2 regions of the Streptomyces ambofaciens ATCC 23877 genome follow, and region 1 is predicted to be linked to the other one. Evidence: riboswitches for the same ligand, from Rfam matches in the RefSeq annotation. Region 1 holds a riboswitch; the other holds the start of a gene.
What was found. A riboswitch is a leader RNA that binds a small molecule or an ion and turns the genes downstream of it on or off. The one in region 1 is predicted to bind cyclic di-AMP.
Positions count from the first base shown of each region.

Region 2: another riboswitch for cyclic di-AMP. It lies ahead of SAM23877_RS06055 (C40 family peptidase); the one in region 1 lies ahead of SAM23877_RS26350 (M23 family metallopeptidase).

Region 1 is NZ_CP012382.1:5,917,923-5,939,182, forward strand. It holds gene SAM23877_RS26335 (DNA gyrase/topoisomerase IV subunit A) at 1-733, opposite strand, end outside; gene SAM23877_RS26340 (M16 family metallopeptidase) at 1,020-2,372, shown strand; gene SAM23877_RS26345 (M16 family metallopeptidase) at 2,369-3,757, shown strand; cyclic di-AMP (ydaO/yuaA leader) riboswitch at 3,946-4,110, shown strand; gene SAM23877_RS26350 (M23 family metallopeptidase) at 4,123-4,887, shown strand; gene SAM23877_RS26355 (GntR family transcriptional regulator) at 5,087-5,782, shown strand; gene SAM23877_RS26360 (HPr family phosphocarrier protein) at 5,927-6,208, opposite strand; gene SAM23877_RS26365 (bifunctional acetate--CoA ligase family protein/GNAT family N-acetyltransferase) at 6,407-9,457, shown strand; gene SAM23877_RS26370 (DUF5998 family protein) at 9,520-10,116, shown strand; gene SAM23877_RS26375 (alkaline phosphatase family protein) at 10,116-11,309, shown strand; gene SAM23877_RS26380 (thymidine kinase) at 11,356-12,006, shown strand; gene SAM23877_RS26385 (VOC family protein) at 12,085-12,906, opposite strand; gene SAM23877_RS26390 (sulfurtransferase) at 13,160-14,011, shown strand; gene sepH (septation protein SepH) at 14,608-15,660, opposite strand; gene SAM23877_RS26400 (hypothetical protein) at 16,132-16,992, shown strand; gene SAM23877_RS26405 (D-arabinono-1,4-lactone oxidase) at 16,916-18,253, opposite strand; gene SAM23877_RS26410 (MFS transporter) at 18,195-19,451, opposite strand; gene SAM23877_RS26415 (ferrochelatase) at 19,637-20,764, shown strand; gene SAM23877_RS26420 (inositol monophosphatase family protein) at 20,773-21,260, shown strand, end outside.
Region 2 is NZ_CP012382.1:1,353,611-1,363,094, forward strand. It holds gene SAM23877_RS06045 (ATP-dependent Clp protease proteolytic subunit) at 16-651, shown strand; gene SAM23877_RS06050 (hypothetical protein) at 658-966, shown strand; cyclic di-AMP (ydaO/yuaA leader) riboswitch at 1,258-1,480, shown strand; gene SAM23877_RS06055 (C40 family peptidase) at 1,484-1,957, shown strand; gene SAM23877_RS06060 (ATP-binding protein) at 2,183-2,674, opposite strand; gene SAM23877_RS06065 (helix-turn-helix domain-containing protein) at 2,889-3,749, shown strand; gene SAM23877_RS06070 (DUF397 domain-containing protein) at 3,759-4,001, shown strand; gene SAM23877_RS06075 (8-amino-7-oxononanoate synthase) at 4,044-5,171, opposite strand; gene bioB (biotin synthase BioB) at 5,323-6,585, shown strand; gene SAM23877_RS06085 (adenosylmethionine--8-amino-7-oxononanoate transaminase) at 6,578-7,864, shown strand; gene bioD (dethiobiotin synthase) at 7,866-8,582, shown strand; gene SAM23877_RS06095 (class I SAM-dependent methyltransferase) at 8,868-9,484, shown strand, end outside.

The DNA of each region.
Region 1 (21,260 bases):
AGGCGTCCCGGATGCCGGGCAGGCCGACGATCCGGCCGCCGGTGGGCAGGTCGGGGCCCGGCACGTGCTTCATCAGGGCTTCGAGGTCGGCGTTCGGATACCGGATCAGGTGCCGGGCGGCCGCGATCACCTCGCGCAGGTTGTGCGGCGGCATGTTCGTGGCCATGCCGACCGCGATGCCGGAGGCGCCGTTGACCAGCAGGTTCGGGAAGGCGGCGGGCAGCGCCACCGGCTCCTGCTCCTGGCCGTCGTAGTTGGGACCGAAGTCGACGGTGTCCTCGTCGATGGACTCCGTCATGAGGCTGGTCGCCTCGGCCATCCGGCACTCGGTGTACCGCATGGCGGCCGGCGGGTCGTCGTTGCCCAGCGAGCCGAAGTTGCCGTGGCCGTCCACCAGGGGCACGCGCATGGAGAAGGACTGGGCCATGCGCACCAGGGCGTCGTAGATCGACGCGTCGCCGTGCGGGTGCAGCTTGCCCATGACCTCGCCGACGACACGGGCGCACTTCACGTACCCGCGCTCGGGCCGCAGACCCATCTCGTTCATCTGGTACACGATGCGGCGGTGCACCGGCTTGAGGCCGTCGCGGGCGTCCGGGAGCGCACGGGAGTAGATGACCGAGTACGCGTACTCGAGGAAGGAGCCCTGCATCTCGTCGACGACGTCGATGTCGAGGATCCTCTCCTCGTACGAGTCGTCGGGCGGCGGGGTCTTCGTACTACGGCGGGCCATCGCTGCCGGCTCCTTGCTGAAGCGTGAACGGTGATCTGACGCGGTCCATTGTGGACCGCGGCACTGACAGCGACCGACCAGGACCCGTCACGGGCTGCCCGGCCCGGCGCTGCCCGCAGGGTACGCCCTCGTCCCCGCCGGGCCGCCAACCCCGTTCTCGCTCTCGGCGTAGGAGGTGCGGGAACTTCACCGGTGGCCCGCACGCTTGCATACAGTGGCGGGACCGGCGGATTTCCGCGGCTCCGCCCGATGATTCCACCAAGATTCCGCGATCGAAGGGACGTACATGCCCATGGGTCACACGGCCACAGCCCAGGCAGACTCCGGCGGCCTGACAGCGACCGAGCACCGCCTGGCCAACGGCCTGCGCGTGGTGCTCTCCGAGGACCACCTGACCCCGGTCGCGGCGGTGTGCCTCTGGTACGACGTCGGCTCGCGCCACGAGGTCAAGGGGCGCACCGGCCTGGCTCACCTTTTCGAGCACCTGATGTTCCAGGGCTCCGCCCAGGTCAAGGGCAACGGCCACTTCGAACTGGTGCAGGGCGCCGGTGGCTCGCTCAACGGCACCACCAGCTTCGAGCGCACCAACTACTTCGAGACCATGCCCGCCCACCAGCTGGAGCTCGCCCTCTGGCTGGAGGCCGACCGCATGGGCTCGCTGCTCGCCGCCCTGGACGACGAGTCGATGGAGAACCAGCGGGACGTCGTCAAGAACGAGCGCCGCCAGCGCTACGACAACGTGCCCTACGGCACGGCGTTCGAGAAGCTCACCGCCCTCGCCTACCCGGAGGGCCACCCCTACCACCACACGCCGATCGGCTCGATGGCCGACCTGGACGCGGCGACCCTGGAGGACGCGCGCGCGTTCTTCCGCACGTACTACGCGCCGAACAACGCGGTGCTGTCGGTCGTCGGCGACATCGACCCCGAGCAGACCCTCGCCTGGGTCGAGAAGTACTTCGGCTCCATCGCCTCGCACGACGGCAAGCAGCCGCCCCGGGACGGCTCGCTGCCCGACGTCATGGGCGAGGAGCTGCGCGAGGTCGTCGAGGAGGAGGTTCCGGCCCGCGCCCTGATGGCGGCCTACCGCCTGCCGGAGGACGGCACGCGCGCGTGCGACGCCGCCGACCTGGCCCTCACCGTCCTGGGCGGCGGCGAGTCGTCCCGGCTGTACAACCGACTGGTGCGCCGCGACCGCACGGCCGTCGCCGCCGGATTCGGTCTGCTGCGGCTCGCGGGAGCGCCCTCCCTGGGGTGGCTGGACGTGAAGACGTCCGGTGACGTGGAGGTGCCGGTCATCGAGACCGCCATCGACGAGGAGCTCGCCCGGTTCGCCGAGGAGGGGCCCACCGCCGAGGAGATGGAGCGCGCCCAGGCCCAGTTGGAGCGCGAGTGGCTGGACCGCCTGGGTACGGTCGCGGGCCGCGCCGACGAACTGTGCCGGTACGCGGTCCTGTTCGGCGACCCGCAGCTCGCCCTCACCGCCGTGCAGCGGGTGCTCGAGGTCACGGCGGAGGAGGTCCAGGAGGTCGCCAAGGCCCGCCTGCGCCCCGACAACCGCGCGGTGCTCGTCTACGAGCCCACCGCCCCCGCCGACGTGAACGACGCCACCGACGAGAACGAGGAGGCGGCCAAGTGACCGAGCTCGCCACCATGGAATTCCACCAGCAGCCGCAGGCCGGCGAGCCCAGGCCGTGGGCGTTCCCCGCTCCGGAGCGCGGCAGCCTGGACAACGGCCTGACCGTGCTGCGCTGCCACCGCCCCGGCCAGCAGGTCGTCGCCGTCGAGGTGCTGCTCGACGCCCCCCTGGACGCCGAGCCGGCCGGCCTCGACGGCGTCGCCACGATCATGGCGCGGGCCTTCTCCGAGGGCACCGACAAGCACTCCGCCGAGGACTTCGCCGCCGAGCTGGAGCGCTGCGGGGCCACGCTCGACGCGCACGCCGACCACCCCGGCGTCCGGCTGAGCCTCGAGGTGCCCGTCTCGCGGCTCGCCAAGGCCCTCGGCCTGGTCGCCGACGCGCTCAGGGCGCCCGCGTTCGCGGACGGCGAGGTCGAACGGCTGGTCCGCAACCGGCTCGACGAGATCCCGCACGAGCTGGCCAACCCCGCCCGCCGAGCCGCCAAGGAGCTCTCCAAGGAGCTGTTCCCGGCCGGGACGCGCATGTCGCGCCCCCGCCAGGGCACCGAGGAGACGGTCGCGAACATCGACTCCGCGGCGGTACGCGCCTTCTACGAGAAGCACGTCCGGCCGGCCACGGCCACCGCCGTGGTCGTCGGGGACCTCACCGGCGTGGACCTCGACGCGCTGCTCGGCGAGACGCTGGGCGCGTGGACCGGCTCCGCCGCCGAGCCGCGGCCCGTGCCGCCGGTGACCGCCGACGACCGGGGCCGGGTCGTCATCGTGGACCGTCCCGGCGCCGTCCAGACGCAGCTGCTCATCGGCCGCACCGGCTCCGACCGGCACGACCGCGTGTGGCCCGCCCAGGTGCTCGGCACCTACTGCCTCGGCGGCACCCTCACCTCGCGCCTGGACCGCGTCCTGCGCGAGGAGAAGGGCTACACCTACGGCGTCCGGGCGTTCGGGCAGGTCCTGCGCTCCGCGCCCGACGGTACGGGCGCCGCCATGCTGGCCATCAGCGGCTCCGTCGACACCCCCAACACCGGTCCGGCCCTGGCGGACCTGTGGACGGTGCTGCGCAAGCTCGCCGAGGGCGGACTCACCGACGCCGAGCGTGACGTCGCCGTTCAGAACCTGGTGGGCGTGGCGCCGCTGAAGTACGAGACGGCGGCGGCCGTCGCGAGCACGCTGGCCGACCAGGTCGAGCAGCACCTGCCCGACGACTACCAGGCGACGCTCTACCGCCAACTCGCCGCCACGGGCACCGTGGAGGCGACGGCGGCGGTCGTCAGCGCCTTCCCGGTGGACCGTCTGGTGACGGTCCTCGTCGGCGACGCGGCACAGATCAAGGAGCCGGTCGAGGCGCTCGGCATCGGTGAGGTCACCGTGGTGGCAGCCGAGTAACGGCAGACGCTCGGGGCCCTGGTGACCGGAGTGTCACCAGGGCCGCCGTTTGTCCGAATTGAGGGAGAGGCTGTGTGTCTGCCCTGTGGCATGCGCTACAAAAAGCCGGTTGCGTTTGAGGATTGAAGACAACCGCGTTTAGCGTCTTCCGGGCTGTTCGTCAGGCAGTGCGCCGCACCCGCGGCACCGGACAGTCATCGCCGAGTCCCCGTACGGCGCGAGCCAGGGGAGCCGGGGACCCACCGTAGTCCCTGGGGTGAATCGGACGCCCGCGCGTGCAGCGAGGGTGCCCGTAGGAGACCTTCCACCTCCGAACCCGTCAGCTAACCCGGTAGGCGAGAGGGAAGGAAAGGACCAGCCTCCACATGGCGTTCACGCGCGCCACCGGCAAGCACCGCCGTCCCAGCCGGATGCACCGCACCACCGCCCGCGCGGCGGGTGTCGCGGCTCTCGCCACCACCGGCGTCGTCGGCACCCTCGCCGCTCCGGCGCTCGCCGCCGAGCCCCAGGCCGAGCAGACCGGACTCACCCCGGTCATCAGCATCGGCGACTCCCTGGCCGACGAGATCGACGCCCAGGCCGCCGCGCAGAAGCAGGCCGCCCTGGACGCAGCCGCCCGTGAGGCGGCGCAGGAGGCCGCGCGGGAGCGGGCCGCCGAGGCTGCCGAGGAGGCGCGCGAGGCCAAGGAGCGCGCCGCGCGGGAGGCGGAGCGCAAGCGCCTCAACACGTTCGTCTCGCCGATCACCGCCTCCTACGTCTCCACGGCCTACCAGGCCGGCAGCTCCCTGTGGTCCTCCGGCAGCCACACGGGCATCGACTTCCACGCCTCCACCGGCACCTCCGTGCACGCGGTCGGCGTCGGCACCGTCGTCGAGGCCGGCTGGGGCGGGGCGTACGGCAACCAGGTCGTGATCAAGATGCACGACGGCACGTACACGCAATACGGCCACCTGTCGTCCATCGGCGTCTCGGTGGGCCAGTCGGTCGACGCCGGGCAGCAGATCGGCCTCTCCGGCGCCACCGGCAACGTCACCGGACCGCACCTGCACTTCGAGGCCCGTACGAGCCCCGAGTACGGCTCGGACATGGACCCCGTCGCCTACCTCCGCTCGCACGGCGTGAACGTCTGACGAAGACGTACGGCACTCGAAAGCCCCGGCTCCCCGAGCCGGGGCATTCGCAATTCCAGGGGTGTTCCCGGCAGGGCCGTTGTCCAAAAACTGTCCATGGAATCCGCCTCGCCGTCGGAATTCCCGCCGCATTGGCCTAGAGTCGCTGAACACACGTCAATCGTCGACGTTTCACGGGGATTAAGGCGGAGGTCGGGGCATGCGTATTCCGGCGCACTCGGTGTGCACGGCGATCCGGGACGACATCGTCTCCGGTGTCCACGGGCGCGGCAGCCGCCTCACCGAGGAACTCCTGGCCCGCCGCTACGGCGTCTCCCGCGTCCCCGTCCGTGAGGCACTGCGCACCCTGGAGGCGGAGGGGTTCGTGGTGACCCGGCGGCACGCGGGCGCGTGTGTCGCGGAACCGACCGAACGGGAGGCGGCCGACCTGCTGGAGAGCCGCACGCTCCTCGAACCCCTGGGCGCCTCCCGGGCCGCCCGGCGCCGCACCGAGGCCCATCTCAAGGTCCTGCGCGGGCTGGTGCGGCTGGGGCAGGAGCGCGCCAGACAGGGGAGCAGCGACGATCTGCGCTCACTGGGCGGATGGTTCCACGAGACCCTCGCCCAGGCCGCCGGCAGCCCCTCGCTGGCGGCGTTGCTGACCCAGTTGCGCCACAAGATCGCCTGGCTGTACGCCGTGGAGACCGCGGCCGACCCGGTGGAGTGCTGGGCGGAGCACGGCGCGATCGTCGACGCGGTGGCCCGGGGGGACGGCGAGCGCGCACGGGCGCTGATGGCCCTGCACGCGGAGCGGTCGACGCCGGCGCACCGCCTGCGCTTCGCCGACGGCGGCGAGGCGGCGGATCGTGTGAGGAACTCGCAACGTGCCGTAAACATGCCGAGCCTGCGCTATTAACACGAGCGCCGTATACAAAGACAGGGTAATTCGGGGGGCTGATTTCCGCTGCCCATAAAAAGGGAAATCCATGACCGAGGGCAGGGCAGGAAAAAGGCCCGCCCGGAAATCCGGGCGGGCCTTTCTCGGTGGTGCTGCCGTCGGTCAGACGGTCTCGGGAAGCTCTTCGAGGCCTTCGGAGACCAGCTTCGCCAGCCGCTCCAGGGCGGCGTCCGCGCCCTCGGCGTCGGAGGCGAGCACGATCTCCTCGCCGCCCTGGGCGCCGAGGCCGAGGACGGCCAGCATGGAGGCCGCGTTGACGGGGGAGCCGTCGGCCTTGGCGATCGTGACCGGGACGCCTGTGGCCGTGGCGGCTCGGACGAAGATGGAGGCGGGGCGGGCGTGGAGACCCTCGGCCCAGCCGACGTTGACGCGGCGCTCAGCCATGTGATGCTGCCCTTCAGTGTTCAGGGGTCTGATGTTGTCTAGACCACTCTTGTCTAGACCAGTTTCCCACATCGTGAAGCGTGCCGGGACGGCTGTGCGCAGCCCCGCGTGGTCGTCGGACCGCGGCCTCGGCCCGACCTTCCGTCCTCCACAGACTGCCTCGCGCCGTTGTCGTACGCGAGCCGTACTCTGGGGCCCATGCAGACCTCGTCGGACCGGCACGAGTACCCCGCCCACTGGGAAGCCGACGTGGTGCTGCGCGACGGCGGCACCGCGCGCGTCCGCCCCATCACCGTTGATGACGCCGAGCGCCTGGTCAGCTTCTACGAGCAGGTCTCCGACGAGTCGAAGTACTACCGCTTCTTCGCGCCGTACCCTCGCCTGTCCGCCAAGGACGTCCACCGCTTCACGCACCACGACTTTGTGGACCGGGTGGGACTCGCGGCCACCATCGGCGGCGAGTTCATCGCCACCGTACGCTACGACCGGATCGGCGCCGGTGGAACACCCGCCTCCGCACCGGCGGACGAGGCGGAGGTCGCCTTCCTCGTCCAGGACGCCCACCAGGGGCGCGGCGTGGCCTCCGCGCTGCTGGAACACATCGCCGCCGTCGCCCGCGAGCGGGGCATCCGCCGCTTCGCCGCCGAGGTGCTGCCCGCCAACACCAAGATGATCAAGGTGTTCATGGACGCCGGGTACACCCAGAAGCGCAGCTTCGAGGACGGCGTGGTCCGCCTGGAGTTCGACCTCGAGCCGACCGACCGCTCGCTCGCCGTGCAGTACGCGCGCGAGCACCGCGCGGAGGCGCGTTCCGTCCAGCGGCTGCTGCAACCCGGCTCCGTGGCGGTCATCGGTACCGGTCGCACCCCGGGCGGCGTCGGTCGCAGCATCCTCGGGAACATCCGCGACGCGGGCTACACCGGCCGGCTGTACGCCGTGAACAGGGCCTTCCCCGAGGGCCGGGACACGCTCGACGGGGTGCCGGCCCGCCGCTCGGTGCGCGACATCGACGGACCCGTCGACCTCGCCGTCGTCACCGTGCCCGCCGAGCACGTCCCCGACGTCGTCACCGAATGCGGTGAGCACGGTGTACAGGGCCTGGTGGTGGTCTCCGCCGGCTACGCCGACAGCGGCCCCGAGGGACGCGAACGCCAGCGCGCCCTGGTGCGACAGGCCCGCACGTACGGCATGCGGATCATCGGGCCCAACGCCTTCGGGGTCATCAACACCTCCCCGGACGTGCGGCTCAACGCCTCCCTCGCCCCGGAGATGCCGCGCCCCGGCCGGATCGGCCTGTTCGCCCAGTCCGGCGCCATCGGCATCGCCCTGCTGTCCCGGCTGCACCGGCGCGGCGGCGGGGTCACCGGTGTCACGGGCGTGTCGACCTTCGTCTCCTCCGGCAACCGGGCCGACGTCTCCGGCAACGACGTCCTTCAGTACTGGTACGACGACCCGCAGACCGACGTCGCGCTGATGTACCTGGAGTCCATCGGCAACCCGCGCAAGTTCACCCGCCTGGCCCGGCGGACGGCGGCCGTCAAGCCGCTGGTCGTGGTACAGGGCGCACGCCACGGCGGGGTGGCACCGCAGGGCCATGCCGTACGGGCGACGCGGCTCCCGCACGCGACGGTCTCCGCGCTGCTGCGGCAGGCCGGCGTGATCCGGGTCGACACGATCACCGACCTGGTCGACGCGGGGCTGCTGCTGGCCCGCCAGCCGCTGCCCGCCGGGCCCAGGGTGGCGATCCTGGGGAATTCGGAGTCACTGGGCCTGCTGACGTACGACGCGTGCCTCTCCGAGGGGCTGCGGCCGCATCCTCCCCTGGACCTGACGACGGCGGCCTCGGCCGACGAGTTCCACGCGGCCCTCTCCCGGGCGCTGGCCGACGACACCTGCGACGCGGTGGTGGTGACCGCCATCCCCGCGGTGGGCGAGGGCTCGGCCGGGGACGCCGCGCTGGCGGAGGCCCTGCGCTCGGCGGCGGCCGCGGTGCCCGCCAAGCCGGTCCTCGTGGTGCACGTGGAGCTCGGCGGGCTCGCGGAAGCCCTCTCCGCGGCGGCGAGCACGGCGCCACAGCCGCCACCGCCCGCCGACCCGCAGGCGGTGGCGCCCGCCACCCCGCATGCCGCATCGCCCCCCGACCAACAGGCGGCTCCGTCGACCGCCGAGGACCGAGCGGCCTCTGCCGGGCCCGGCGCGTCCGCCCCCTCCGAGCCGCGGACGCCCCCGCTCTCCGAGCCGCGGACGCCCCCGCCCGCCGGGCCCCGGACGGGCTCGCCCGACGGGTCACGGACGCCCCCGCCCCCCTCCCCGGCGACGGCTTCCGCAAGCGGCTCCACGCGGCACTCTCCCGCTGCCGACGAGCCCGCCGAGGCGCCGGAAGGGCTCCACCTCATCCCCGCCTATCCCGCCGCCGAACGCGGCGTGCGCGCCCTCGCCCAGGCGGTCGCCTACGCCCAGTGGCGACGCGACGCCGCCGACCCCGGCAAGGTGCCGGAGTACGAGGACATCGACGAGAAGGGCGCCGCCGCACTGATAGCCGGGCACCTCGCGCGCGGGCAGGGGCTCACGCTCGGCACCGAGGAGACCTGCGAGCTGCTCGGCAGGTACGGCATCCGCGTCCACCGCGCGATGCCCGCCCCCACCCCCGACGACGCCGCGGCCGCCGCGCGGACCCTCGGCTACCCCGTGGCCCTCAAGGCCACCGCACCGCACCTGCGCCACCGCGCCGACCTGGGCGGCGTACGCCTGGACCTCGCGGACGAGGAGCAACTGCGGCGGGCGTACGCGGAGTTGACCGAGCTGTTCGGGACGCCCGCGGAGCTGCGCCCGGTGGTGCAGGGCATGGCACCGCGCGGCGTCGACACCGTCGTACGGGCGGTCATCGACCCGGCGGCCGGCGCGGCGCTCTCCTTCGGGCTCGCCGGGGCGGCCACCCAGCTGCTCGGCGACATGGCGCACCGGCTGATCCCGGTCACCGACCGGGAGGCCGGCTCGCTCATCCGCTCGATCCGCACGGCGCCCCTCCTCTTCGGCTGGCGCGGCTCGGCCCCCGTCGACTCCGCCGCCCTGGAAGAGCTGCTGCTGCGGGTCTCCCGGCTGGTCGACGACCACCCGGAGGTCGTCGCGGTCACCCTGGAACCGGTCGTCGTCGCCCCGCGCGGCCTGAGCGTCCTCAGCGCCTCCGTCCGCCTCGCGCCCCCTCCCGCCAGGGACGACCTGGGCCCGCGCACCCTGCCGGCGTACTGACCGCCCACGGCCCGGGACGGGTGCCGCACGAGCGTGCCGCGCAGTCGGTGCGCCCCCGTAGGATGGACGGCATGGCCAAGACCAGTACGACGACCCAGGGGCTGCGAGCGGCGATCGAGCGCAGCGGCTACTACCCGGCCCTCGTGGCCGAGGCGGTGGAGGCCGCCGTGGGCGGCGAGCCCGTCCGGTCGTACCTGGTCCATCAGGAGACGACGTTCGACCAGAACGAGGTGCGCCGGCACGTGACCGTGCTCGTGCTCACCGGCAACCGCTTCATCGTCAGCCACACCGACGAGCAGGCCGCCGACGACACCTCCCCGACGCCGTACGCCACGACCTCCACGGAGTCCGTCAAGCTCGGCCGGATCTCGTCCATCGTCGTCAGCCGCGTGGTCGCCAACCCGGAGCAGTACAAGCCCGGCACGCTGCCCCGCGAGATCGTGCTCACCATCGGCTGGGGCGCCGTCTCCCGCCTCGACCTGGAGCCCGCCGCCTGCGGCGACCCCAACTGCGAGGCCGACCACGGCTACACCGGCAGCTCGACGGCCGACGACCTCAGCCTGCGCGTCAGCGAGGCCGGGGACGGTCCGGAGACGGTGCGCCAGGCGCTCGCCTTCGCACAGGCCCTCTCCGAGGCGACCGCGGACTCCTCCCGCTGATGGCACAGCCCGCAGCCTGGGACACCGCCCCGGAACCGCTCCCCGTCGACTCCGCCCCCGTACCCGAGTACGGCGCCGGTTCGCTCGCCGACCTGCTGCCCACCCTGGCCGCCGGTCTCGGCGTCCCCGGCATGACCGCGAGCATCACCGAACTGACTCCGGCCGACCGGAACTGCGTGTTCCTGATCGACGGCCTCGGCTGGGAGCAACTGCGGGCCCACCCGGAGGACGCCCCCTTCATGAGCTCGCTGATGAGCAGCTCACGCGGCGGCACCGGGCGCCCGATCACCGCCGGCTACCCGGCGACCACCGCGACCTCCCTCGCCTCCGTCGGCACCGGCCTGCCGCCCGGCGCCCACGGCCTGCCCGGCTACACCGTGCGCGACCCCGCCACCGGCGAGCTGATGAACCAGCTGCGCTGGCGGCCGTGGACGGCGCCCGGTGCCTGGCAGCCGTACCCCACCGTCTTCCACCTCGCCCACGAGGCGGGGGTGCACGCCGCCCAGGTCTCCTCGCCGACCTTCGCGAACACCCCGCTGACCCAGGTCGCGCTCAGCGGCGGCACCTTCCACGGCCGGCTGTCCGGCGAGGACCGGATGGACCTCGCCGCCCAGCAGCTGGCCGGCGCGGATCGTGCCCTCGTCTACACGTACTACGCCGAGGTCGACGGCGCCGGCCACCGCTTCGGCGTCGACTCCGACACCTGGCGCGGTCAGCTCGCGCACGTCGACCGGCTCGTCCAGCGCCTCGCCGAGCAGCTGCCGCCGCGCAGCGCCCTGTACGTCACGGCCGACCACGGCATGATCGACGTGCCCTTCGACGAGGACCACCGCATCGACTTCGACGAGGACTGGGAGCTCAAGGCGGGCGTCGCCCTCCTCGGCGGTGAGGGCCGTGCCCGGCACGTGTACGCCGTGCCCGGCGCGCACAACGACGTGCTGACCTGCTGGCGCGAGGTGCTCGGCGAGCAGTTCTGGGTGGCCTCGCGGGACGAGGCGATCGAGGCGGGCTGGTTCGGCCCCCGGATCGACGACCGGGTGTACGGCCGCCTCGGCGACGTGGTCGCCGCCGCGCGGGACGACGTCCTGCTCATCGCCTCGGAGCGGGAGCCCAAGGAGTCGGCGATGGTCGGCAACCACGGGTCCATGACACCTGCCGAACAACTCGTGCCCCTGCTCGAAGTACGCTCCTGACCACCCGCAAACGTCTGCCTCGCTGCCGAAAGGTGCTCAACCCCTCATGCCCGAGCTGGTCTTCTTCTCCGGAACCATGGACTGCGGGAAGTCGACGCTGGCTCTGCAGATCGAGCACAACCGCTCGGCGCGCGGACTGGCCGGAATGATCTTCACCCGCGACGACCGGGCGGGCGAGGGCAAGCTCTCCTCCCGCCTCGGCCTGGTCACCGACGCGGTGGAGGTCGAGGACGGACAGGACCTGTACGCGTACGTCGTCGACCACCTCACGCAGGGCGGGCGCGTGGACTACGTGATCGCGGACGAGGCGCAGTTCCTCGGGCCGGACCAGATAGACCAGCTCGCGCGCGTGGTCGACGACCTCGACGTCGATGTCTACGCCTTCGGCATCACCACGGACTTCCGCTCCAAGCTGTTCCCCGGCTCCCAGCGGCTGGTGGAACTCGCCGACCGCGTCGAGGTGCTCCAGGTCGAGGCCCTGTGCTGGTGCGGGGCCCGCGCCACGCACAACGCCCGCACCGTGGGCGGCGTCATGGTCGTCGAGGGCGCCCAGGTGGTCGTCGGCGACGTGACCCGGTCTCCCGACGAGATCGGCTACGAAGTGCTGTGCCGACGGCACCACCGGCGCAGGATGACCAGCGCCTCGGCGCGCGCCGGCACCCTCTCGCCGGACGTCCTGCCGGTCTCTCCGGTCTGACCGGCCGGCCACGGGGCGCGTCGGCGCCCCGGACCGGTCACCGCGCGCCGGGAACGGCCGGCGATCGGCGTCCTCGTCTCACCCTGTTCCCGTGCCGGCGGGCCGGCCCTGCAGCAGCGAGAAGCGGGCGCCCTCCGGATCCGCCACCGTCGCCACCCGGCCGTGGACGGTGTTCCGGGCGGGCTGGAGGACGTGGCCGCCCAGATCGGCCAGGCGTTCCAGGGACTCCTCCGCGTCAGCCACCGCGAAGTACGTGATCCAGTGCGGACCCCGGTCGCGGGGCAGGGCGTGGCCGACCCCGTGGATGCCGGCGACCGGACGGCCGTCGAGGCACAGGGTCACGTAGTCGAGGTCGGCGGAGACCTCCGGCACCAGTTCGAAGCCGAACACGGTCTCGTAGAACTTGGCGACACTCGCCGTCTCGAAGGTCAGCAGCTCGTTCCACGCCGGGGTGCCGGGGACGCCCGTCACGGCCGTGCCGAGATGCGCCGCCGCCTGCCAGATGCCGAAGACGGCGCCCGCCGGGTCGGAGCCGATGGCCAGGCGGCCGGCCTCGCCCGCGTCCAGCGGACCCACCCCGACCGTGCCACCGCACGAACGTACCGTTTCGGCCGTCCGGTTGACGTCGGCCGAGGCGAAGTAGGGCGTCCAGGCGATGGGGAGCTGCCGGTCCGGGGGCAGTTGGCCGATGCCCGCCACCTCACGCCCGTCGAGCAGGGCCCGCGCGTAGGGGCCCAGTTGCTGCGGCCCGGGCTGGAACTCCCAGCCGAACAGGGCTCCGTAGAACTCGTGGGTGGCGGCCGGGCCGTGCACCATCAGACTCACCCAGCAGGGTGTTCCGGGCGTGTGCCGGGCGTTCGTCTCGCCGTTCCGGCCGGCCGACCCCCGTGCGTCGGTCATCGTCACTCTCTTCTCGGCCCTGCGCGGGCCGTGCGTCCGCTTCCGCCTGACGGATTCCGCTCTGACGGACCTTCGCGCCGATGCCGGCACCGGATCCGGTGCCGCGTGGTCCGGGCGCGCCCGTGGGACGGCCCGGTGCTGTACGGGTAGTACAGCATGTGCCCGAACCCATACGCCTGGTGATCGGTACTGTCCGGCGGGCAGAGTAGCCCGACATCGACGCTACGGCCACTCGGTACGCCAGGATGGGGCCATGAACGCCATCATCTCCGCATCCGAACTCGGGCACGAACTGGCGGGCCACCACCCGCCGGTCCTGCTCGACGTCCGCTGGCAGTTGAGTACGGCCAAGGCGGCCGGCGCCGCGCCGTTCGACGGCCGGGCCGAGTACGCGGCCGGGCACCTTCCCGGTGCCGTCTTCGTCGATCTGGACAGGGAACTCGCCTCCGCGCCCGGGGGAGGGGGCCGGCATCCGCTGCCCGACGTGGCGGAGTTCGGCGCGGTGATGCGCCGTGCGGGCGTCACGTCCGGCCGACCGGTCGTCGTGTACGACGGCGGGCAGGGGTGGGCGGCGGCCCGTGCCTGGTGGCTGCTGCGCTGGACGGGTCACCCGAACGTGCGGGTCCTCGACGGTGGGTTGCCGACGTGGCAGGGGCCGCTGTCGACGGACGTACCCGCCCCCGCGGAGGGCGACTTCGTTCCGCGGCCGGGCGCCGCGGGGCTGCTGGACGCGGACGGAGCCGCGGCGCTGGCCCGGTCCGGGGTGCTGCTCGACGCCCGGGCGGGGGAGCGGTACCGGGGTGAGGTGGAGCCGATCGATCCGGTCGGCGGTCACATCCCGGGCGCGGTGTCGGCACCGACGACGGACAACGTGGCGAGGGACGGCCGCTTCCTGCCCGCGGAGGAACTCCGGGCCCGGTTCAAGACCCTCGGTGCCTCGGAGGGCGACGAGGTCGGCGTGTACTGCGGCTCGGGCGTGTCGGCCGCCCACGAGGTGCTGGCGCTGGCGGTGGCGGGCATTCCGGCGGCGCTGTACGTGGGTTCCTGGTCGGAGTGGTCCTCGGACCCGGAACGGCCGATCGCCGTGGGGCCGGACCCGCAGTAGCCGGGAGCCGCAGCAGCCAGGGCCGGCCGCGGTCCGGACTGCCGTGGTCCGCAGCCGTGCTTGGCCCGCCGTGGTCCGGGTCCGCTGTGGTCCGGGTCCGCTGTGGTCCGGGTCCGCTGTGGTCCGGGTCCGCTGTGGTCCGGGTCCGCTGTGGTCCGGGTCCGCTGTGGTCCGGGCCCGCCGTGGTCCGGGCCCGCCGTGGTCCGGACCCGTCGCGGACCGGCCTCCTCGCAGTCGGCCGCCGTGGTCCGGAGTCGAGTCGTCGCGGGCCAGGGCCGCAGTAGTCCCGTCCCGCCGTGGTCCGGGTCGTCGCGGGCCTGCGCTGCCGTAGTCCCCGCCCCGTCATGGTGCGGAGTCGTCGCGGTCCGGCCCCGTTGTAGTCCGGGCCTGCCCGTGTAGAGCGTCCCCGTCACTGAGCGGCGCCCCGTGTACCGCCTCCGCTCCGCGGTGAGCCGGACCCGCGGCACGGAAGGGCCGCGACGTAGCCGGACCCGCGGCACGGCCGGCGAACTCCCGTGAGCCGCACGACCGGGGGCCGGGCCGCAGTCACTGCGGCCCGGCCCCCGGTCACCGTCGAAGCGGACGGCCCGCGCCCGCTACTCCTGCTTCTTGCGCCGTGTCCCGAACACGATCTCGTCCCAGCTCGGCACCGCCGCCCGTCGACCCGGGCGCACACCGTCGGCCTCGGCCTGGCGGTCGGTGGAGCCGGTCAGGCGGTCGCGGTGGCTGGCCACGGAACGCGGCATGAGCACATCGGCATAGGCGGAACCGGCCGACGCCGCGGGCGCCGGAGCCTCCTCCACCTCGGGCTCCTCGACGGGCTCCTCGGTCGGTTCCGGAGCGCGCTCGGGCACCACCAGGTCGCCACGGAAGCTCGGTACGGCCTCGAGCAGGCTGGTCAGCGAGTCGCGTTCGGCCGACGCGGTGGCCGCGGTCTCCTCGGCCGGCTCGGTCGGCGGCGGGGGCAGACTGGGCCGCTCCCGCTGCTCCCGGTCGAGGGAACGGTCCAGCGGCCGGTCGCGCGGCAGCCGGGCGATGCGCGGGACGAACGGGAAACTGGGCTCGGGCGCGGCGAGGTCGTCGGACTCGCCGATCAGCGCGCGCGCCTCCGAGTCGACGGCCTGGACGAGCCGCCGGGGCGGGTCGTACGTCCAGCTCGCCGAGTGCGGTTCGCCCGCGACCAGGTAGACCAGCAGGACTTCCCAGGTGCCGTCGTCGCGGCGCCAGGAGTCCCACTGGACGGTGTCCTTGTCGGCGCCGCGCAGCAGCAGCCGCTCCTGGACGGCCTCGCCGAGGGGCGGCCCGGAGTTCTCGCCGGGGCGGCGGACGGGGGTCTTGCGGGCCCGCTCCGCCATGAAGGCGCGCTCGGCCAGCACGGGACCCTCGAAGCGCCGCACGCGGTCGACGGGGATGCCGGCCATCTGGGCGACCTCTTCCGCGGTCGCGCCGGCTCGTATACGGGCCTGGATGTCACGGGGGCGGAGATGGCTCTCCACCTCGATCTCGATCTGGCCGAGGCGGGGACGGTCGCCGCGCACGGCGGCCCGGAGCCGCTCGTCGATCGGAAGCGTGTACTCCGTGCTGTCCGCAGCCTTCAGCACCAGCCGTGTGCCGTCATTCGAGACGGCCACGACACGCAGTTCGGGCATGGGGACCTCCCGGGTGGTGCCTGCCGACGTCACGTGCGTCGCTGCTTCCGCTCTGTCGAGTGTGGCCTGCCCGGGTGCAGCCTGCCACAACCTTGCCGAGTTGCCCGGCGTGTCGGGCGGGGGCCCTGGATCGCCGTTATGGCACGGTTACCTGTTCGCAACGCTAAGTGACCAACTCCGTCACCCAGAGCAACTAGCCCCCTCCCGGCGGTCCTTCGAGGTCCTGCACCCCTTGCCGGGAGGCCTGACCCAGGGCTCGCAACAGTACTCCATTCGGGCCACGTGCGTGGATGGGCACGCCGTCCGACTTCCGGCAAGAGACCGCGCTCGGCCGCCATCGGCGGGATTTCCGTGATCTTGACGTGGCGTACTTCACGGAATCGCCAGAAACGGAACTAATGGTTTCGACCGCACGTCCCTTTCTCGTGCAGTTGATCGATCGCGTACGGGAAAGGCAGGCAAGGTCCGGGAATGCGTGAAAAGCCCGACGACGCACGCGACACGGACGCGCGTGCGGAGGTGACGACCAAGCGGATCGACCTGAGCGTGCCCCAGGTGGCGGGCAGCGCCCTGGCGGCGGTGGTGGCCGCCAAACTGGCCTCCTCCTTCGGCGTGTACGGCACGATCCTGGGGGCCGGCCTCATCAGTGTCGTCGCCACCTGCGGGGGTTCGGTCCTCCAGCACCTCTTCAAGCGCACCGGCGAGCAGCTCCGGGAGAAGCGCACCGTCGGAGTCGTGCGGGCCGGCGGGCCGACGGACGCCGGTCCGCCGGCGCCTTCGGCCGCGGTCCCGGGGGAGTTCACCGAGGGCACCGTCTACCGTGCGCGGCCCACGGGATGGAAGCGCCCGGTGGCCGCGGCGGCCCTCGTCTTCGCCGTCGCCATGGCCGGAATCACCACGTACGAACTCGCCTCGGGCCAGAATCTCGGCGGCGGTCACAGCACCACCGTCGGCAACGCCCTCTCCGGCCACAACAGGTCGGCGGCGGATCCGGGAGACTCCGGCGGTTCCGGCGGCTCGGGGGACACACGGGACGACCAGGACTCCGGTCGGTCCGAGGCGCCGGACTCCGGCTCCGGGGACGAGACTCCGGCCGCCACTCCGTCCGGCTCCCCGAGCGGAACCGGCGACAGCACCTCGCCGGACGGCACCTCCCAGGACGAGGACGGCACGACGTCCAGCCCGACGCCGACTCCGGACGCCACCGGAGGCGAGGACTCCGGCGCGTCCACGAGCCCGGCCCCCGACGCGTCGGCTACGACCCCAGAACCCGGCGCAAGTAGTCGTTCCGGAACAGCCGGTCCGGGTCAAGACGGTCCCGCAACGCCGTGAACTCGCCGAAGCGCGGATACACCCGGGAGAAGTACTCGGCGTCCCGGGTGTGCAACTTGCCCCAGTGCGGCCGTCCCCCGTGCGCCGTGAAGATCCGCTCGGCGGCGGTGAAGTACGCCTGATAGGGCGTGCCCCGGAACATGTGGACGGCGATGTACGCGCTGTCGCGGCCGGAGGCGGTGGAGAGCGTGATGTCGTCGGCCGGGGCGGTGCGCACCTCGACCGGGAAGCTGACCCGGAGCCGGGAACGGTCGACCATCGCCCTCAGTTCGCGCAGCGTCTCGACCACCGCCTCGCGCGGAACGGCGTACTCCATCTCCACGAACCGCACCCGGCGCGGAGAGGTGAACACCTTGTAGGGGGTGTCCGTGTACGTCCGCGCGGAGAGCGCCCTGCTGGAGATCCGCGCGATCGCGGGAACGGTGGCGGGTGCCGCGCGGCCGATCCAGTTGGCGGCCTGGAAGACGCCGTTGGACAGGAACTCGTCCTCGAACCAGCCCTGGAGCCGCCCCACCGGCTGTGCGGGGCCGGCGCTGCGGTTGTTGCGCTTGGTGTTGGTACTGCCGGTGTGCGGGAACCAGTAGAACTCGAAGTGCTCGTTCTCGGCCCACAGTTCGTCGAAGTCGGCGAGGACCCGCTGGAACGGCATCGGTTCCTCGCGGGCCGTGAGCAGGAAGATCGGCTCCACCGCGAAGGTGATCGCGGTGACGACGCCCAGCGCGCCCAGGCCGATCCGGGCGGCGGCGAAGACCTCGCTGTTCTCCCGCTCGGAACAGGTCAGCACCGAGCCGTCGGCCGTGACCATCTCGAGGCCACGGATCTGGGCGGCGATCGAGGCCGACTCGCGGCCGGTGCCGTGGGTGCCGGTGCTGGTGGCGCCGGAGACGGTCTGCTCCATGATGTCGCCCATGTTGGTGAGCGACAGGCCCTCACGCGCGAGGGCCAGGTTGAGCCGCTTGAGCGGAGTGCCCGCCTCCACCGTGACCGTCATGGCGGCGCGGTCGATGTCGCGGATGCCGGTCAGCAGGTCCGGGCGTATCAGGACACCGTCCGTCGCGGCTATGGAGGTGAAGGAGTGCCCGCTGCCGACGGCCTTGACCCGCAGTCCGTCCTCGGCGGCCCTGCGGACGGCCTCGGCCAGTTCGGCGACGGAGGCGGGAGCGACCTCCCGCGCGGGGCGCGCCAGGACGTTGCCGCCCCAGTTACGCCATGTGCCGTTCTTCCCGCTCGTCTTCCCGCTCGTCGTGCGTGTGCTGCTCAACGGTCCCTCCCCGACGCTGAGCCGGCCGCTTGAGCCGGCGGTACCCGAGGAAACCGACCGCGACCGCGACGGCCCCGGCGACCGCCGGAACCCCGTACCCGGCGCGCGCACCCGAGGCGTCGATCACCCAGCCGCCTCCCGAGGAGCCGAGCGCGACCCCGACCGCGAGGCCGGTGCTCACCCAGGTCATGCCCTCGGTGAGCTGCGTGCGTGGTACGTGCTGGTCGATGAGGGACATGGTCGTGATCATCGTGGGAGCGATGGACAGACCCGCAACGAACAGCGCCACGGCCAGAGACAGCAGGTTTCCGACCAGTAGGAGGGGGATCATACTCACGGCCATCGCACAGACGCCCAGCAGCCAGCGACGCTCGGGCGGCCCGGCGAAGCGCAGCAGCCCGAAGACCATGGCCGCCGTGCACGATCCCGCCGCGTACAGGGCGAGGACGAGGCTGGCGGCGGCCTTGTGCCCCTCCTCCTCGGCGAAGGCCACGGTGACCACGTCGACGGCCCCGAAGATCGTCCCCGTGGCCACGAAGGTGGCGACCAGGACCTGGAGCCCGCGCGAGCGCAGCGCGGAGCCGCCGCCCTTCTCCTCGCGCGGGTGGGGCTCCGGCTCGGTGGCGCGCTGCGAGGTCAGCCAGAAGACGCCCGTCGCGAGGAAGCAGGCGGCCAGCAGCGGCCCGGCCTCCGGGAACCAGGCCGTGGACAGGCCGATGGAGATGATCGGCCCGAAGATGAAGCAGATCTCGTCCACCACGGACTCGAAGGAGTACGCGGTGTGCAGTTGCGGGGTGCCCCGGTACAGGGCCGCCCAGCGGGCCCGGACCATGGCGCCGAGGCTCGGGACGCAGCCGATGCCGACGCAGGACACGAACAGCACCCAGTCCGGCCAGCCGTAGTGCGCGGCCGGCAGGAGCACGGCCGCGGCGGTGAGCGACACCAGGGTCGCCGGGCGCAGCACCCGTCGCTGGCCGTACCGGTCGACCAGGCGGGAGACCTGCGGTCCGGCCACGGCGGCCGCGAGCGCGATGGTGGCCGACAGGGCGCCGGCCAGTCCGTACCGCCCGGTGAGCTGCGAGATCATCGTCACCACGCCGATGCCCATCATCGACAGCGGCATCCGGCCGAGGAAGCCCGCGGTCGAGAAGGCCTTGGTGCCGGGGGCGGCGAACAGGGCGCGGTAGGGGCTGGGCAACGGGGTCTCCGGAAACGGCGCGGTGGAGTGCTCGGTAAGGTCCGAACGCAGTCGATACAGATTACTCGTGTCGACGCGCGGGAAACACCCCGCGGAAGGCCCGGAAACAGGCCGCGGACCGGGCGGGACGCGCGGCACCACCCCACCGTTGGTCGGGTGTCAGTGCCGGGTGGCAGGATCGAGACATGCCAGACGTGCTCGATGCCAGCCCCTACGACGCCCTGCTCCTGCTCTCGTTCGGCGGCCCGGAGGGCCCGGACGACGTGGTCCCGTTCCTGGAGAACGTGACGCGCGGGCGCGGCATCCCCAAGGAACGCCTCAAGGAAGTCGGCCAGCACTACTTCCTCTTCGGCGGGGTCAGCCCCATCAACGACCAGAACCGCGCGCTGCTGGACGCCCTCCGCAAGGACTTCGCCGAGCACGGCCTGGCCCTGCCGGTCTACTGGGGCAACCGCAACTGGGCGCCGTACCTCACGGACACCCTGCGCGAGATGGTCCAGGACGGCCGCCGCCGCATCCTCGTCCTCGCCACCAGCGCCTACGCCTCGTACTCGGGCTGCCGGCAGTACCGCGAGAACCTCGCGGACGCGCTCGCCGCGCTGGAGGCGGAGGGCCTGGAGCTGCCGAAGATCGACAAGCTGCGGCACTACTTCAACCACCCGGGCTTCGTGGAGCCCATGGTCGACGGGGTCGTCCGCTCCCTCGCCGAGCTGCCCGAGGAGGTGCGGGACGGCGCCCACATCGCCTTCTCGACGCACTCCATCCCCACCGCGGCGGCGGACACCTCCGGACCGGCCGAGGAGCACGGCGACGGCGGCGCGTACGTGCGCCAGCACCTGGACGTGGCGCGGACGATCGCCGACGCCGTCCGCGAGCGCACCGGCGTCGACCACCCCTGGCAGCTCGTCTACCAGTCGCGGTCGGGTGCCCCGCACATCCCGTGGCTGGAGCCCGACATCTGCGACCACCTGGCGGAGCGCCACGCGGCCGGCGCCCCCGCCGTGGTGATGGCCCCGATCGGCTTCGTCTCCGATCACATGGAGGTCCTGTACGACCTCGACACGGAGGCCACGGCCAAGGCGGAGGAGCTGGGGCTGCCGGTGCGCCGTTCGGCCACCGTGGGCGCCGATCCGCGGTTCGCCGCCGCGGTCCGTGACCTGGTCCTGGAGCGGGCCGCCGGCGAGCGCGGGCAGGAGGCCGCGCCGTGCGCGCTCGGCGCGCTCGGCGCGAGCCACGACCTCTGTCCGGTCGGCTGCTGCCCCGCCCGCGCCCCCCGCCCCGCCGCCGCGGGCGCCGACAGTCCCTACGCCTGAGGAGCGCCGTGACCGACGTGACGACCGACCCGCTGCACGCCGAGCTGCTGAAGATCGCGCAGGAGGCCGCCCACCGCGCGGGCGAGCTGCTGCGCGACGGCCGCCCCGCCGACCTGGCGGTCGCCGCCACCAAGTCCAGCCCGATCGACGTGGTCACCGAGATGGACATCGCGGCGGAGAAGCTGATCACCGGCCTGATCGCGGACCGGCGTCCGGACGACGGCTTCCTCGGCGAGGAGGGCTCCGTCACCGAGGGCACGAGTGGCGTCCGCTGGGTGATCGACCCGCTCGACGGCACGGTCAACTACCTGTACGGGCTGCCCACCTGGGCGGTCTCCGTCGCCGCCGAGCAGGACGGCGAGCGGGTGGCCGGCGTGGTCGTGGCGCCGATGCGCGGAGAGTCGTACCACGCGGTGCTGGGCGGCGGGGCCTGGGCGACGGGCGCCTGGGAGGGTGAGCGCAGGCTCGGCTGCCGCGCCCCGGCGCCGCTGGACCA
Region 2 (9,484 bases), 4.6 Mb from region 1:
GAGGAGGGGTTCGTCATGATCCTGCCGTCCGCCCGCCACGCCCCGCCCGAGTTCACCGAGCGCGCGAGCGCCGACGACCGGGTCGTGGATCCGTACGCGAAGCTGCTGGAGGAGCGCATCGTCCTCCTCGGCACACCGATCGACGAGGCCTCCGCGAACGACGTGACCGCGCGGTTGCTGTACCTGGAACACACGGCCCCGGACCGCGCCATCGCGCTGTACGTCAACTCACCCGGCGGCTCCTTCACCGCCATGACGGCGATCTACGACACGATGCGCCACGTCTCCTGCGACGTGGAGACGACGTGCCTGGGGCAGGCCGGCACGGCCGCCGCGGTGCTGCTGGCGGCGGGCACGCCGGGCAGGCGGGCCGTGTTGCCGGGCGCGCGCGTGATGCTCCGTCAACCCTCGCTCATCGAGACGGTGGAGGGGCGCACCGACGACCTCGCCGTGCGGGCCGACGAGTCGACCCGCATCCGCACCCGCCTCGAGGAACTTCTCGTACGACACACCGGCCGCACCCCCGAGCAGGTGACCGCGGACATCGAGCGGGAGACGATCCTTGACGCCCGACAGGCCCTGGACCACGGCCTGGTGGATCACATCGTGCCCGGCCGCGGGGCGACGCCCGCCACGCCCGGCGCCAGGTGAGCCGCCATGCTGCCGCCGGAACTGCCTCCGCTGCCCGCCCTCACCCGCGCCGAGGCCGAGCTGATCGACCGTTACCTCGAGGTCGTCGATCTCCTCGGGCGCATCAACCCGGCCCGGGACGGCGACACCTACCGCGGCCTGCGGGCCGCCCAGGCGCTGGTCGGCAAGGCGACCGCCCTGCGCGACGCGCTGGCCCTGATGCACCGCAGGGGTGAGACGGAACTGCACGCGGCCACCCTGGCCCGGGCGCTGCGTGTCCTGGACGGTGAACGGCGGACGGCGCGCGTCAGCCTGCCGCCGTCTGTGGACAGTTGAGCCACCCGGCTCGAAACGCACCAAACGGCTTACCCCCTTTCGGCGTAGGAACACCAGAAATGTCCGACCGTCCGCGGTTGCGCAACACGCCTGCCCAAGCGGCGGAACGAGCCACTCCGCCGCTGGTCCCGGCGTCGCCACCGCGGCCGGGCACGACTCGAACGCATAGCCGTCCACCCGAACGGGTGAGTGGTGAGTAACAACACAAAAGCCACGTTCCATTGGGATTTCCGCGCGGGGCGAGACAAGATCCGTGACTGACGACAAGCCCCCGCCGCAGCGGCGGGGCGGTCCGAGCGGACGCCGAATCCTGCCGCCGCCCGGACGACCGGTCGACAGGAGTGGATCGGCAGGAGTGGAGGACCCGAGCACGACGGGTCGCCGGAACGACCGCCTGCGCGAGTCAGGCGCCGGACCGAGCAGCCCTTGGGGTGAAGCCGCATCCGTGCGGCCGGGCATCTTCGCCAGCCCGAATCCGACAGGTCATCCTTCACAGGCGGCTGACGAAGGGTTGCGCATGTCTGCGCTCAATCGTGTCCCGTCGCTGATGGCCCGTGCCGGTACGGCCTCGGCTCTCACCCTCGCCGCCGTGGGCGGTTCCGTGGTGGTCCCCGGCGTCGCCTCCGAGGCCGCCGCGGCGAGCCACGCGACGAAGGCTCTCAAGATCGCGGCCTCCAAGAAAGGTGCGCCCTACAAATATGGCGCCGTCGGACCAGGCAGGTTCGACTGCTCCGGCCTGACGCTGTACTCGTTCAAGAAGGCCGGCAAGAAGCTTCCGCGCACCGCGGCCCAGCAGTACAACAAGACCCGGCACATCTCCTCCAAGAGCCGCAAGGCCGGGGATCTGGTCTTCTTCCACTCGGGCCGCAGCGTCTACCACGTCGGCATCTACGCCGGGAAGAACAAGATCTGGCACGCTCCGAAGACCGGGGACGTGGTGCGCCTGCAGAAGATCTGGACCGGCAGCGTCTGGTACGGCCGGGTCAAGTAGCCCGCCCGAGGGGGTGACGGCGCCTGTTCCGCCGTCACCCCCTCGGGTCGCGTGGCCCCGGCGTCGCGCGCACCGCCGCCCGGCGCGGGAGGAACCGCGCCACGGCGCACCGGGGGCGACGGTGCGCCACAGCCGACGGCGTGCCGGACGCAGGGCGCCAGCCGCAGCGCGCGCCGGGCCAGGGCGCAGCGCGCCGGCCGCAGCGCGCCGGTCGCCGACGGCACCTCACCGCGAAGGCTTCTGCTCTCCCGCCGCCCCTCCCACGGCCGTGGCCGGTTCGGCGACCGCCGGACGGCCGGGCGGCGTCCAGGGCAGTTCGATGGAGACGGTCTTGCCGCCCTCGCGCGTGGGCCGCACCCTCAGCCTGCCCCCGCACTCCGCCGTGAGCCAGCGGATGATCACCATGCCTCGGCCGTTGTCCTGCTGGACCGCGGCGGGCAGGCGCTTGGGGAAGCGCGGATGGCTGTCGGTGACGCCGACGCGCAGCCGCTCGTCGCGGTCGAGCGCCAGGTCCACCGTGAAGGTGGGCGACTGTCCGAACGTGTGCTGGACCGCGTTGGTCGCCAGTTCGGAGACGATGAGCCGGACGGTGTCGGAGAGATCGGCGCCCGCCGGCAGGCCCCACTCCGTCAGGGTGCCGACCACGTAGGTGCGCGCGGCGGCCACCGAGGCGGAATCGCTCGGCAGAGTGACGGATGCTTCCAGATGGTCTGCCATGGCGACGTCGTCCCTTTCCCACGGAACCGCAACCCGACACGGAGCGGACGGTTCGAGTACGGTCCCGGACTGGTGCTTCGCCGCCAGACTGCCATCACCAGGGCCGGGAAGGGCGGCGATCCACCAAGATATGCATATATCTGTCGCTCGATGCGGTGAACTCTGCGACGGCAGAGCGGATTTGGGCGGCCCATAAGGAGTAAGGGAGTGGCCCATGCAGCACGGTCCCGTGGTGCGTCGTCGGAAGCTGGGCGCCGAACTGCGCACCCTGCGCACGTCGGCGGGGATCACCAGCGGCGAGGCGGCCCGGTTGGTGGGCTGGCACCAGTCGAAGGTCAGCCGCATCGAGACCGGAACCAGCGGGGCGAAACCGGCCGACGTGCGGTTACTCCTCGACGCCTACGGTGTGGACGACTCCCGGCTGCGGGAGTTGCTGGAGATGCTGGCGGGCTCCGACGACGCGGGCGGCCGGCACCACTGGTGGCACGCCTATCGCGGGGTGCTGCCGCCGGCCTACCGCGACTTCATCAGCCTGGAGTCGCAGGCGAGCGCGATGCGCACGCTGGAGACCACGGTGGTACCCGGACTGCTCCAGACACCGGAGTACGCCCGCGCGGTGACGCGCGCCGCGGCGGACGGACTGCCGGAGGAACGGCTGGACACGCTGGTGGAGGTCCGGCTGGCCCGGCAGGACGTGCTGCGGGCGCAGCCGCCGCTGGAGCTGAGCGCGGTCCTGGACGAGGCGGTGCTGCGCCGGGAGGTGGGCGGCCCCGGAGTCATGGCACGCCAACTGGCGCGCCTGATCGAGGCCGCGCGCCTCCCTCATGTCCGGCTCCAGGTCCTGCCGTTCGCCGCCGGGGCGCACATCGGTGTCACCGGCCCTTTCGTAATCTTCTCTTTTTCGAGCACTTCTGATCTAGACGTGGTCGTTCTCGACCACTTGACGAGTAGCCTGCATCTCGAACGGAAAGAAGACCTAGAGGCCTACACCGAGGCCTTCAACGCCCTTCTGATCCATGCCCTTTCGCCCGAGGAATCGTTGGACTTCATCGCCGCGACCGCGGCAGGCGCGTAAGGAGGCACCATGTCAGGAACACCGTCCGCCCGCTGCCGGAGCATCCCTGCCGGCACCGATCTGCCCGGCCTGCGGTGGCTGCGCAGCAGCTACAGCACCGGAGCGAACAACTGCGTGGAGACGGCACGGCCGTCGGCCGGCCCCTGGGCCGGACTGCTCGCCGTGCGCGACTCCAAGGACCCGGCCGGACCCGCGCTGCTCTTCTCCCCCGAGAGCTGGGCGTCGTTCACGGACGCGGTCCACCACCGCTGATCCCGGGCCGGATCGAGCGAAGCACGGCCGTGTCACGCCGACTCATGGCCGCGTTTCGCCGATCACCCGTACAGCGCGTCCGACCTGTTCCGCGGAGAGGTCCGCACGTGCGGTCAGCCTGAGCCGTGAGATGCCGTCGGGTACGGAAGGAGGCCGGAAGCAGCCCACGGACAGGCCGGCCGAACGGCAGTCGGCCGCCCACTGGACGGCTCCCTCCGGGGAGGGCGCGCGCACCGAGACGACCGCGGCGTCCGGGCGCACCGCGGACAGGCCCATGGCGGTCAGACGTGCGTGCAGTTCGCCCGCCACCGCACGTGCGCGCGCCGCCCGCTCGGGCTCGCGGCGCAGCAGGGTGAGGGCCGCGAGGGCCCCGCCCGCCGCCGCGGGGGCGAGGCCGGTGTCGAAGATGAACGTCCGGGCCGCGTTGACCAGGTGTTCGATCACCGGGGCCGGTCCGAGGACGGCGCCGCCCTGGCTCCCCAGCGACTTGGACAGCGTCACCGTCACGACGACGTCGTCCGCACCCGCCAGCCCCGCCTCGTACGCGGCACCCCGGCCACCCGCGCCGAGGACGCCGAGGCCGTGCGCGTCGTCGACGACCAGCCCGGCGCCGTGCTCCCGGCACGCCTGCGCGAGCCCGGCCAGCGGCGCGGCGTCGCCGTCCACCGAGAACACGGTGTCGGACACCGCGATAGCGGGGCCCTCGTGGGTCGCCAGCGCCTTGCGCACGGCGTCCGGGTCGGCGTGCGTCACCACCTGGGTCGCGCCGCGGGCCAGCCGGCAGCCGTCGATCAGCGAGGCGTGGTTGCCCGCGTCGGAGACGACGAGGGAGCCGTGCGGCGCCAGCGCGGTGACCGCGGCGAGGTTGGCCGCGTAGCCCGAGGAGAAGACGAGCGCGGCCTCGAAACCGCAGAAGGCGGCCAGTTCGCGTTCGAGCTCGGCGTGCAGCTCGGTCGTGCCGGTGACCAGCCGCGAGCCGGTCGCGCCGGCGCCCCACTTCCGCGCGGCCCGCGCCGCCCCCTCGGTGACCTCCGGGTGCCGGGCCAGTCCGAGGTAGTCGTTGCTCGCCAGGTCCAACGGCGCCGAGTCGGCCGGGCGGGGGCGCAGAACCCGTACCAGACCCGCCTCGCGGCGCGCCCGGGCCTGCTCGTCGATCCAGCCGAACGCCATGGAGCGGTCCTCCAGAGGATTTGTAGGCAGTGGACAGACGATAGCGGTACCGCCACCCCCGCGAGGTGTGGCAATACCCACACGTCCATCTGCCAGTGTTGTGCGAAGTCTCCTTGGCCCCGGGTGGCCCCTTAGGACAGGATCGGCTCTCATGGATCTGCTGAACACGCTGGTGGACAAGGGGCTTCGGCGCGAGACGCCGACCCGCGAGGAGGCTCTCGCCGTCCTCGCCACTTCCGACGACGACCTGCTCGATGTGGTGGCCGCGGCCGGCAAGGTGCGCCGTCACTGGTTCGGCCGACGGGTGAAACTCAACTACCTCGTCAACCTCAAGTCGGGCCTGTGCCCCGAGGACTGCTCCTACTGCTCGCAGCGGCTCGGCTCCAAGGCCGAGATCCTCAAGTACACCTGGCTCAAGCCCGACCAGGCCTCCCGCGCCGCCGCGGCGGGCCTGGCCGGCGGCGCGAAGCGGGTGTGCCTGGTGGCCAGCGGACGCGGCCCGACCGACCGGGACGTGGACCGCGTCTCGGACACCATCAAGGCCATCAAGGAGCAGAACGAGGCCGTCGAGGTGTGCGCCTGTCTGGGCCTGCTCTCGGACGGCCAGGCGGAGCGGCTGCGCGAGGCGGGCGCCGACGCCTACAACCACAACCTCAACACGTCGGAGGCGACGTACGGGGACATCACGACCACCCACACCTACGCCGACCGGGTGGACACGGTGCGCAAGGCGCACGCTGCGGGACTCTCCGCCTGCTCGGGTCTGATCGCGGGCATGGGCGAGAGCGACGAGGACCTGGTCGACGTGGTCTTCTCACTGCGCGAGCTGGACCCGGACTCCGTGCCCGTCAACTTCCTCATCCCGATGGAGGGCACGCCACTGGCGAAGGAGTGGCACCTCACCCCGCAGCGGTGCCTGCGCATCCTGGCGATGACGCGGTTCGTCTGCCCGGACGTCGAGGTGCGCATCGCGGGCGGGCGTGAGGTCCATCTGCGCACGATGCAGCCGCTGGCCCTGCACCTGGCCAACTCCATCTTCCTCGGCGACTACCTCACCAGTGAGGGGCAGGCGGGCAGGACCGACCTGGAGATGATCGCGGACGCCGGGTTCGAGGTGGAGGGCGCGGGCGAGGTCACCCTGCCCGAGCACCGGGCCACGGCGGGTGGCGGCTGCGGGTCGCACGAGGGCGGTGGCGGCTGCGGGTCGCACGAGAGTGGTGGCGGCTGCGGGTCGCACGAGAGTGGTGGCGGCTGCGGGTCGCACGAGGGTGGCGGTGTCTGCGGCTCCGTGTCGGCCGAGGGGGACCGCGGCTCCGCCGTGCCCGCCGCACCGGCGGGGGCCGGCGAGGTCCGTACCGACCTGGTCGCCGTACGCCGCCGTGGCGCCGGAACGGATCTCGCGCCCAATGCCTGAGCCCGAGCTGACCGTGGACGAGCTGCTGACGCTCGACCGTCGGCACGTCTGGCATCCGTACGGCCCCATGCCCGGCCGGCAGGATCCGCTCGTCGTGGAGTCGGCGAGCGGGGTGCGGCTGCGGCCGGCCGACGGCTCGGCCGAGCTCGTCGACGGGATGTCGTCCTGGTGGTCGGCGATCCACGGTTACAACCACCCGGTGCTGAACGAGGCCGCGCGTGAGCAGTTGGGGCGGATGAGCCATGTGATGTTCGGCGGGCTCACCCACGAGCCCGCCGTGCGACTGGCCAAGCTCCTTGTCGACATGTCGCCCGAAGGGCTGGAGCACGTCTTCCTGGCCGACTCCGGGTCGGTGTCGGTGGAGGTCGCGGTCAAGATGTGCCTGCAGTACTGGCGCTCGCTGGGCCGCCCCGCCAAGCGGCGCCTGCTGACCTGGCGCGGCGGCTACCACGGCGACACCTGGCAGCCCATGTCGGTGTGCGACCCCGAGGGCGGGATGCACGACCTGTGGACGGGGGTGCTGCAGCGTCAGGTCTTCGCGGACGCGCCGCCGACGGAGTACGAGGAGACGTACGCCGATCACCTGCGGTCCGTGATCGAGCGGCACGCCGACGAGCTGGCCGCGGTGATCGTGGAGCCGGTGGTGCAGGGCGCGGGCGGGATGCGGTTCCACTCCCCCGCGTATCTGCGCGTGCTGCGGGAGGCGTGCGACGCGCACGGCGTGCTGCTGGTGTTCGACGAGATCGCGACCGGGTTCGGCCGTACGGGCGCGTTGTTCGCGGCGGAGCACGCGGCGGTGACGCCGGACGTGATGTGTGTCGGCAAGGCGCTGACCGGCGGCTACCTGACGATGGCGGCGACGCTGTGCACGCCGCGGGTGGCCGAGGGCATCTCCCGGGGGGACGTGCCGGTGCTGGCCCACGGGCCGACGTTCATGGGCAACCCGCTCGCGGCGGCCGTGGCGTGCGCGTCGATCGGGCTGCTGCTCGGCCAGGACTGGCTCGCGGAGGTCAAGCGGATCGAGGCGGGCCTGCGGGAGGGTCTCGCGCCCGCCGCCGGCCTGCCGGGCGTGCGCGACGTGCGGGTGCTCGGCGCGATCGGCGTGGTGCAGCTGGACCACGACGTCGACATGGCGGCGGCGACGCGGGCCGCCGTGCGGGAGGGCGTGTGGCTGCGCCCGTTCCGCGACCTGGTCTACACGATGCCGCCGTACGTCACGGGCGACGCGGACGTGGCACGGATCGCCCGCGCGGTGTGCGCGGCGGCGCGGGAGGGATGAGATGCCGGTACTGGTGATCACGGGCACGGGTACGGAGGTCGGCAAGACGGTCGTGACCGCCGCCGTGGCCGCGGCTGCGGTGGCGGCCGGCCGGTCGGTGGCCGTGCTGAAGGCCGCGCAGACCGGCGTACGGCCGGACGAGCCCGGGGACGCCCAGGAGGTGGCGCGTCTGGCGGGCGAGGTGACGGTGGCCGAAGTCGCCCGCTTCCCCGAGCCCTTGGCGCCGGGTACGGCCGCGCGTCGGGCCGGCCGGGCACCGGTGCGTCCGGCGGAGGTGGCAGAGGCCGCGGACAAGCTGGCCACCGAGCACGACCTGGTGCTGGTGGAGGGTGCGGGCGGGCTGCTCGTGCGCTTCGACGCCGCCGGCGGGACACTGGCCGACGTCGCCGGGCTGCTGGGGGCGCCGGTGCTGCTGGTGGCGTCGGCGGGGCTGGGCACGCTCAACACCACGGAGCTGACGGCACGTGAGCTGCGGACCCGCGGGCTGGAACTGCCCGGCGTGGTGATCGGCAGCTGGCCCGGTGCCCCGGACCTCGCCTCGCGCTGCAACCTCGCGGATCTGCCCGACGTGGCCGGCGCACCCCTCCTCGGTGCCGTGCCCGCGGGAGCGGCGTCCCACCCGCCGGGCGAGTTCCGCTCGTCGGCACCGCGCTGGCTGGCGCCCCGGCTGGAGGGGACGTGGGACGCGGACGCGTTCCGGGCACGGGAGGCGCCCTGACCGCGGCGGCGGAGGGGACGGTCCGAGGGCCCGGCCGGGCCGGGCAGCTCCCGCCCGCCCCGGGCGACGCCGTCGCGGACCGCCCCTGACCTCGGCGGGCGGGGGCCGGCCCGCACGGAGACAGGCGGGCGACCCCCGCCCGCCGCGCCTCCGCGACCGCGCCGGCGAGCCCGCCCGGTGCCCGGGGGACGGCTCCCAGGCGGAACGAGCCGCCGACGCGGTGGGTACGCGGCGGCCGTGAGGGGGAGACTCGGGGGTGAGGCACCACCTCGTGAGGGAGGTCCCATGCCGCTGCGATCCGCCCGTTCCCGCGGGGTGCCGCGGGACTGCGTGCACCATCCGCTGTTCGCCCGCTGCTATGCCAGGTGCAGTGTGAGCGCCGAGAACCGGATGGGCATGGGGCGTGTGCGCGAGCGGTTGCTCGCCGGACTGTCCGGGCGGGTGATCGAGATCGGCGCGGGCAACGGGCTGAACTTCTCCCACTACCCGGGCACCGTCTCGGAGGTCGTCGCCATCGAACCGGAGCGCCTGCTGCGCCAACTGGCCGTGGAGGCCGCGCTGCGCTCGCAGGTGCCGGTCGACGTGGCACCGGGGGCGGCCGAGGCACTGCCGGTCAAGAGCGAGGCCTTCGACGCGGCCGTCGTCTCGCTGGTGCTGTGCAGCGTCCGCGATGTGCCACGGGCCCTGGGAGAGCTTCGGCGGGTCCTGCGGCCGGGTGGTGAGCTGCGGTTCTTCGAGCACGGCCGGGGCGGCGGCCGGGTGATGGCCTTCACCCAGCGGGCGCTGGACCGGACGCTGTGGCCGCCGCTGAGCGGTGGCTGCCACCTGTCGCGCGAGCCGGTCGCCGCGCTGCGCGAGGCCGGGTTCGCGCTGGGGCCCTACCGGCGGGTGATGATGCCGGA